2 regions of the Rothia sp. HMSC061D12 genome follow, and region 1 is predicted to be linked to the other one. Evidence: riboswitches for the same ligand, from Rfam matches in the RefSeq annotation. Region 1 holds a riboswitch; the other holds the start of a gene.
The links. A riboswitch is a leader RNA that binds a small molecule or an ion and turns the genes downstream of it on or off. The one in region 1 is predicted to bind thiamine pyrophosphate.
Positions count from the first base shown of each region.

Region 2: it holds a riboswitch for thiamine pyrophosphate, as region 1 does, so the genes downstream of both, HMPREF2682_RS01325 (bifunctional hydroxymethylpyrimidine kinase/phosphomethylpyrimidine kinase) here and HMPREF2682_RS07925 (ECF transporter S component) in region 1, are expected to answer to the same signal.

Region 1 covers NZ_KV830309.1:2,966-7,136, forward strand. The annotation lists gene HMPREF2682_RS07920 (ABC transporter ATP-binding protein) at 1-920, opposite strand, end outside; gene HMPREF2682_RS07925 (ECF transporter S component) at 1,005-1,637, opposite strand; TPP riboswitch at 1,696-1,796, opposite strand; gene HMPREF2682_RS07930 (DUF4235 domain-containing protein) at 2,063-2,296, shown strand; gene HMPREF2682_RS07935 (MFS transporter) at 2,457-3,893, shown strand; gene HMPREF2682_RS07940 (P-loop NTPase family protein) at 4,071-4,171, opposite strand, start outside.
Region 2 covers NZ_KV830305.1:341,450-345,620, forward strand. The annotation lists gene HMPREF2682_RS01315 (ABC transporter transmembrane domain-containing protein) at 1-387, shown strand, start outside; gene HMPREF2682_RS01320 (ABC transporter ATP-binding protein) at 389-2,137, shown strand; TPP riboswitch at 2,404-2,589, shown strand; gene HMPREF2682_RS01325 (bifunctional hydroxymethylpyrimidine kinase/phosphomethylpyrimidine kinase) at 2,578-4,171, shown strand, end outside.

The sequences.
Region 1 (4,171 bases):
TCGGTGGGTACGGGTGCGGGGGTGTCGCCGAGGCGTTTGATGGTGCGTCGGCGTGCGCGTCGTTGTTTGGGGGTGGGTTGTGCGCGGGTGATGCTGAGGTTTTCGGCGCGAAGTAGCGCCTCGCCGTGCTCGCTATCGCTGTCGTTCTGCGGCGCACGCGGCACGTAGTTGGGTACCCACACGCCTGCGTCGATGAGTTCTTGGCGGGCTTCGGTGAGTACGGTGTCGGGTGCGCCGTCGTGGGTGATGGTGCCGCCTTCGCCGAGTACGATAATGCGGTCCATGTGCGGCGCCCAAATGCTCACGCGGTGTTCTACGACGAGCAGGGTCGCGCCGGTCGCCTCGGCAGCGGTGAGGATGCTGTCGCGTACTTCCTGCACGCCGGAGGGGTCGAGGTTGGCGGTGGGTTCGTCGAGGATCATGGCGCCGGGGTGCATCGAGAGGATGCCCGCCAGGCCGAGGCGCTGTTTCTGCCCGCCGGATAGCGCACTGCTGGGGTGGTCGAGGGGCAGGTGGTTGAGCCCTACTGCGGTGAGGGCTTCGGTGACGCGGCCCCAGATTTCTTCGCGGGGTACGCGCAGGTTTTCGGGGCCGAAGGCGACGTCGTTGCCGACGGTTGCCATGACGATGGAGGATTCGGGGTCCTGCTGCATCATGCCTGCGGTGCCGCGCGCTTCGGCGGGTGCTTGCCCGTTGATGGTGATGGTGCCGCCGGCGGATTCGCCGTCGTCATCGTGGAGCACACCGGCGATGGCGTGCAGGAGCGTCGATTTGCCAGCGCCGGAGGTGCCCAGTAGCAGGACTTTTTCACCGGGGTTGATGGTGAGGTTGAGTCCGCTGATGACGGGTTCTGGGCGTCCGGGGTGGTGCCAGCTGAAGTTGTTGAGCTCGATGCGCGCCCCGCGCGGTGTTGCTTCCATGATGGTTCCTTAGCCTTGTGGCTGCTGTAGTGTGCCGAGTGGTGACTCGTGGTGAGTGACTAGTTGGTGGCTAGTTGCTGGTGGTTAGCGGCGGGTCTTGCCGGATGCCAGCGAGGAGAGCACACCGGTCTTGGCGAGGTTCTGCACGAGAATCCACGCCAGGAAGCCTGCGATAACTGCACCGGAGATGACGGCGCACGCTACGTAGATGATTGCCTTGACCGGTTCCATGTCGGGGTAGTAGATGAAGATTTCGTTAACGCCCATGAACAGGCCGCTGAGCGCACCAGCGAAGATGGCGACGGTTGCGTTCCAGCGGCGGTAGCGGAAGATTGCGAAGGCGATTTCAGCGCCGACGCCCTGGAAGAAGCCGGCAATCAGGATTTCGCCGCTCCACGCGCCGCCGGTGAAGAGTACGGAGATGAACGCTGCGACGATTTCGCCGAAGAGCGCGGCACCGGGCTTGCGGATGAGCAGGCCGCCGAGGGTACCGCCGAGCAGCCATGCGCCGGCGACGATGGGGCGGAATTCGGGTGCTGCTACGAGTGCGGTTTTGGCGGCGGGGCCGACTGCGATGTCCCAGATCCAGAAGATGACGGCGCAGGCTACTGCGATAACTGCGGCGATAACGATTTCGTTGACTCGCCAGCGCAGGTTCGGCTTCTTCGCTTCTTCCTGGGTAGATGCCTGGGAGGCGGGGGTTACGTTCTGTGACATTGGTGATCCTTCCGTCGTTGGAAGGGGAATGTCCTCGCCCTCTGATTGGACGAGGGCATTGAGAAGAAATTCGACTCCCTACGCCGGTACTAACCGGATCAGGTTCGAGGGTCTGCTTAGCACTCTCAGCGCCTCGGTGGCGCTCCCCTGTCGTTTGGGGTTCCTTGTCCGTGCCGTTGTGGTGCGGGTGGAAGCCCAGGTTCGATTGTAGGCGTGTCTGGCTGTTCGTGCCAATTTGCCGCTTTTTGTTTCGTTCTTCTGCCCGCATTACAGAATTGCACGGTGTACAATTTTGGGACGGAGAGGCTCCAAGGCGGCACGAACGCCTTAAACCCTATACGCTAGGGAGTGGCGCTCTTTTCTCACCCAACCCCGAAGGGGTTCACGGGCAGGACGCCGCATCGTATACAGCTAAGGAGATACACATGAACCCCGTCGCTAAGCTTGCTATTGCGGGTATCAACATGGGCGCTGCTGCCCTGGTTGGTAAGGGCCTGGGCGCAGCCTGGACTAAGGCTACCGGTAACCAGCCTCCCGCCATTTCCCACGAGTCTGAAGACACCCTGCGTCAGGTCATCCTCTGGACCGTTCTGACCTCCGTCGCAGGTGCTGTGGTGAGCTTCGGTATTGCTCGCCTGCAGCGTCGTTTCTTCAACTAAGACTTTGCGCCTTCCGCGCGAAAGTTCATGAACTAGGCGGTACGTATCTTCGCTCGGTACGTACCGCCTGGTGTTCCCTCTTCAGCACGCCCGCCCCACTTCAGCCGGTTTCATGCCGCCGCTACGCTGAAGCGCCACCTCGGCATCCGAAAGCACAACTATGACTATTTCTTCTCCCCGTCGTAAGACGAAGGCTCCGCGTAGGGTCGTTGACCACGCGAACAGCCGCCGTTCGGTCGCGTCCTGGGTCATGTGGGATGTTGGTTCGTCGAGCTTCGACTCGATTATGACGACCTTCATTTTCACCGTGTACCTGACCAGTAGCTACTTCGGCACGCCCGAAGAGACCTCTTCGGCGCTGTCGCTGGGTCTGACCATTGCCGGTTTCCTCATTGCGATTCTGGCGCCGGTCACCGGTCAGCGTAACGACAAGTCCGGCAGGGGCATCTTCTGGCTCGGCGTGAATACCATGCTGTTGGTCGGTTCGATGGCGGCGTGCTTCTTCGTGGGCCCCACCCCGCAGTACCTGTGGCTGGGTGTCGCCCTGATTTCTGCGGCGAGCGTGTTCAGCGAGTTCGCGTACGTGAACTACAACGCGGTGCTGCCGCGCATCTCCCACCCGGAGAATATCGGTAAGATTTCGGGCGCCGGATGGGCTGCCGGCTACATTGGCGGCATCCTGGCGCTGGCTGTGGTGCTGTGGGGTTTTGTGCTTACCCCCGAGGTGCTCGGCCTGAGCACCGATAACGCCCTGAATATCCGTGCGGTTGCGCTGTTCGCAGCCGCCTGGTGTCTCATCTTCTGCGTGCCGCTGCTGGTGCGTATGCGCACCCGCGAGCGCTTCCTGCCGGAGGTGCTACCCACCCGCGAGCTGCGCTTCCTGGAGCTCGGTATGGAGCGTCTCTCCCCGGCTCGTCAGGGCGGTCTGCTCGCCTCCTACAAGGCGCTGTGGCGCACCATTAAGCGACTGAAGATGACGTCCCCGCAGACCCTGTGGTTCCTGATTGCTTCGGCGGTGTTCCGTGATGGTCTGTCCGGTATTTTTACGTTCGGCGGTATTCTCGCGGCGGGCACCTTCGGTTTCAGCACTTCCGATGTGATTCTGTTCGGTATTGCCGGTAGCGCCGTCGCCGCGGTTGGTGCGATTCTGGGCGGCTACCTGGATGACTACCTGGGCCCGAAGGCGATTATTGTTATCTCTCTGGTCGGCATTATCTTGGCGGCTACCCCGCTGATGTTCTTCCCCGAACCGGGCGTGTTCTGGGTATGCGCCCTGTTGCTGTGCCTGTTCGTGGGCCCGGCGCAGTCCGCTTCCCGCACCTTCCTGGCTCGCCTGGCTGATCCCGGTACTGAGGGTGAGCTGTTCGGCCTGTACTCGACCACCGGCCGTGCCACCAGCTTCCTGGCACCGATGCTTTTCGGCCTGTGCGTGAGCCTCATGGGCGCGCAGATTTGGGGTGTGCTCGGCATTCTGATTGTTGTGGTGGCGGGTCTGCTCCTGCTGCTGCCGGTGAAGGCTCCCGGTCCTCTGCGTGTGCGTGCGGCTCGCCGCGAGCAGAAGCGTGAGCAGAAGCGCCGCGACAAGGCAGCCAAGTAAGGCGACTCAGTAAGGCTGCTCAGTAAGGCTGCGCGGGGCTAAACACCCCGCACCCCGCAAACGCAACCTCGCAAACACAACAGGAGGGGCGGGTAGAAGATAATTCTTCTACCCGCCCCTCCTTCGTGCTTAAGCAGTGCTTATTCGGCGGTGCTCATCAGCGGAGAACCGCGGTGGCTAGTCCTCCACCACGTCATCCTCATCATCAGAGACAGCATCCTCAGAAGAGTCCAGCGCAATCTGCTGCTCTTCCTCATCCAGAACCTCATCACTGGTCA
Region 2 (4,171 bases), on a different contig from region 1:
ACCGACTCCCGCGAAATCGCCTACCGACTGGGCGGACGCAACCCCGAAGACTACTTCGCCGCCCGCATCACCAGCGAAGGCGCGAACCTCTCCGGTGGTCAGCGTCAGCGTCTGGCGCTCGCCCGCGCACTCGCACAGGACGCGCAGGTGCTCATCCTGACCGAGCCGCTGAACTCCGTGGACGAACCCAGCCAGCGCTACATCTACGATGCGATGGAAACCCAGATCGGTAGCGACCGCCTGCCCGTCGGCTACCCCGGCCTGCTACAGGATTTGGAGCAGGTCTACGTTGTCTCCACAACCGCGGAGACGACCCGCCGCATGGAACGCGACGGCTACCCGGAAACCACTCAGTCTGAAACCACTCAGAATCAGGAGGTGAACTAGCATGGCAAAGCAGCTCCCCATCGAAACCCCCGCCTACGTGGCACGCCGCATGTGGAACTACCTCGCGGCGCATAAGGGGCGAGCCCTCTACACCTTCGTCATCTACATGGTCAGTACCCTCATGGGTGCGGTGGTGCCCCTGCAGATTGGTGCCACCGTGGACGACGTGGTGGCGGGCAAGTTCTCCAGCTACCCGTGGCAGCCGATTCTGATTATCCTGGCGGCGTTCATCGTGCAGGCAATAACCCTCATGGTCTCCTCGTACAGCGCGGCGCGACTGGGTGCGCTCGTCACCCGTGACGCCAACCAGGACACCCTCGACGGCACCCTCGACCTGGACGCACGCACCGTGGAAGAAGCCGGCAGCGGCGACCTGCTCACCCGCGTGACCGACGACCTGTCCTCGGCAGCCAAGTCCGTCAGTGAGGACCTGCTCGGCGCGATTTACGTGCTGCTGTACTTCCTGATCTCCACCATCTCGCTAGCGGTTGTGAGCCCGGCTATGGGCCTGATTATGCTACCCATGATTGCCGGTCTTGCCCTCATCATGTCGAAGATGCTGCCGCTCATGGCGGCACGCAACCAGACCACCCAGGAGCGCGTGAGCGACCTCAACAGCGTGCTGACCGAGAACATTCGCGGCACCTCCACGATCCGTGAGCTGGGCGTTCATACCGCCCGCGAAGACGCCTTCGCCGGTGAGAACAAGCGCCAGTTCGCTGCGCAGCTGGGCATGGTGCGCATCCGCCAGCTGTACTTCACCGTGGATGCTATCAACGCCTGGATCCCCACGATTCTGTGTATGCTCTGGGGCGCCGCCTGCGTGGCTCTCGGCTGGGCAAGCTGGGGCGCCGTGGCGACCGCCTCGGTCATGGTTTTCAGCCTGCGAATCCTCGCCGACATGCTGAACCACCACGTCAGCAGCCTGCGCATCATGCTGGTGAACATGGGTCGTGTGTTCGGTGTGGTCTCCCTGGCGAAGAAGCAGCGTGAGGCGCGTGCACAGCACCGTGCCGAAGCGTTCGCCGCCGTATCTGATGAAGCCGTGAAGAACCCGGAGTACGCCATTGACTGCACCGACGTCTCCTACGGCTACTCGCCGGACGCCCTCGTTCTGGAAGGTATCAACCTGAAGATTCGCCGCGGTGAGGCACTTGCCCTGGTGGGTCGTTCCGGTTCGGGTAAGACCACCCTGGCTCGTCTGATTGGCGGTTCGCTGACCGCCCTGGAGGGCACCATCACCGTGATGGGTCGCCCGGTTGGTCACGGCGACTTCCCGACCGATGCCGCCGCCGACGGCCGCCCGCGCCTGCTGGTCTGCACCCAGGAAGCGCATGTCTTCTTCGGCACCCTCGCCGATAACTTTACGGTGGTCGTGCCGGATGCAACCGTCGAGCAGATGGGCGAGGCACTGGACGCTATCGGTGCCCGCTGGTGGCGCGACCTGCCGCAGGGCATGGATACTGTCGTGAGCGGCGCGGATTCGCCGCTGACCCGCGACCAGATTCAGCAGCTGGCGCTGGCACGTATTGTGCTTGCTGACCCGCACGCCGTGATTCTGGACGAGTCCACCACCCAGCTGGAGCTCGCGGACGCAACCGAGTCCCTGAGCGCCGTGCTGGCGAACCGTGCGGTGCTGATCATTTCGCACGATGCGCGTATCGCCTCGCTGGCTGACCGTGCGGTCCTGCTACACGAGGGTAGGATCATTGCGGAGGGTTCACCGGCAGAGATTTTCGCCCTGACCTAAACCCTCTAGCCTAAGCCCGGTTGATATGTCCGGCGATATGCCCGGCTGATAGTGCCCGGTACCGTGTGAAGCGGTGCCGGGCACTACTCGTTTAACGGGTGCTTTGGGGCGGTGGCTTGGGGGAGTGATTGGTGCTGGGATGATGTGTGGATGGGACGCGTTGTGAAGAGCACCGTTGTGAAGGGCGCCGACAAACGAAAATTTCGGAGAGATTCACTGGTCACCCGCAAAACTTTCAGTTACTAAGAATCATTGTGATAACCTGGCAGAGCGATATGGGGTGCCTTGAGACGACTGCGACCCGCTAACCCGCCCAACTGACCGCCCAACGAAGGGCTACGGCACAGCGGACGCACGAAACGGCGTAAGAACACAACACTCAAGGCTGAGAGAATCACCCATTGAACCTGCTCTAGTTCGAACTAGCGAAGGGATTATCGATGATGGCAGAGCAGCCTACCGCGCCCGCGTGCGCACCCACCACCAACCCTGTACCCGGCGCGAGCGCTCCCGGAAACCCCCGGGCACCCCAGACAGCTCGCGTGCCGAGGGTCCTCTCGATTGCGGGAACCGACCCCTCCGGCGGTGCGGGTATTCAGGCGGATCTTAAATCCATTACGGCATCCGGCGGTTACGGCATGTGCGTGACCACCTCACTGGTCGCCCAGAACACCTGCGGGGTCCGTGAAGTGTTCACCCCGCCCCTGGAGTTTTTGACCGCGCAGCTTGCCGCCGTTTTTGATGACGTCACGGTGGACGCCGTGAAAATCGGTATGCTCGGCGACGCGGACACGATCCGCACCGTCCGCACCTGGCTGAGCGAACACCCCGTGCCCGTGGTCGTACTCGACCCGGTCATGATTGCATCCAGCGGTGACCGTCTGCTACAGGCGGAAGCGGAGCAGGCGCTACGCGACCTCGTGCCGCTCGTGGATGTGATTACCCCGAACATTCCGGAGCTCGCTGTGCTCTGCGAGAAGGAACCCGCTCAGACCTTTGATGAGGCGCACGAGCAGGCGGCGAACCTCGCGGCGGCGACCGGAACCACCGTCATTGTGAAGGGCGGCCACCTGTGCGGTCAGGACGCCGGTAACACCGCGGTCTTCCCGGACGGCACCTGCGCGCACGTGCGCACCCCGCGTCTGGACAGCCGCAATACGCACGGCACCGGATGCTCCCTGTCCTCCTCGCTGGCAACCCGCCTGGGCGTGGAGCTACTGCAGCACGCGGAGGCCGCAGAGCCTGCCGCAGACCAGAAGAACACTCTGACCAGCGACGATACCCACCGTGCCCTGCAGTGGAGCACCCGCTGGCTCCACGAGTCCATTGCCGCAGGTGCCGGTTTGCAGGTCGGTTCCGGTGAGGGTCACGGCCCGGTGGATCACGCCGCCCGTGCCCGCCGTCTGGAGGCTGCAGCCTCCGCCTACCCGTGGCATCACCTGCTCGCCACTACCGACTCTGAGGGCAACGCTCTTGATGGCACCAGCCCGGAGCGACTGCTGCCGGTCAGCCCCGTATCCGCCGGTGAAGCCGTCGTAAAGCCCGCCGGCCCCTGGACCGCCGCGCTCTGGGCTGCGGGAGGCGAAACCTGGCGCCAGATTCTGGACTTGCCCTTCGTGCGTGCCCTCGGCGACGGCACCCTCGACGAGGACCTGTTCTCCTTCTACCTGGACCAGGACGCCCTCTACCTGCGCGACTATTCGCGTGCGCTCGCGACCCTTTCGGCGCGTGCCGACACCGCTGAGGCGCAGGTGCACTGGGCGGCTGGCGCGCACGAGGCGATTGCCGCCGAATCGCAGCTGCACGAGGGCTGGTTGGCGAACCGCGCACGCCTGGGTGGGCCTTCGCCCGTTACGATGGGGTACACGAATTTCCTGCGCGCCTCCGCCGCCGGTGATGATTACGTGGTCGGCGCAGCCGCTATCTTGCCCTGCTACTGGCTGTACGAAGAGGTGGGCGCCGTGCTCTCCTCGCAGAACCACGCGGACCACCCGTACGCGGAGTGGTTGAGCCTGTACGGTGGCGAGGAGTTTG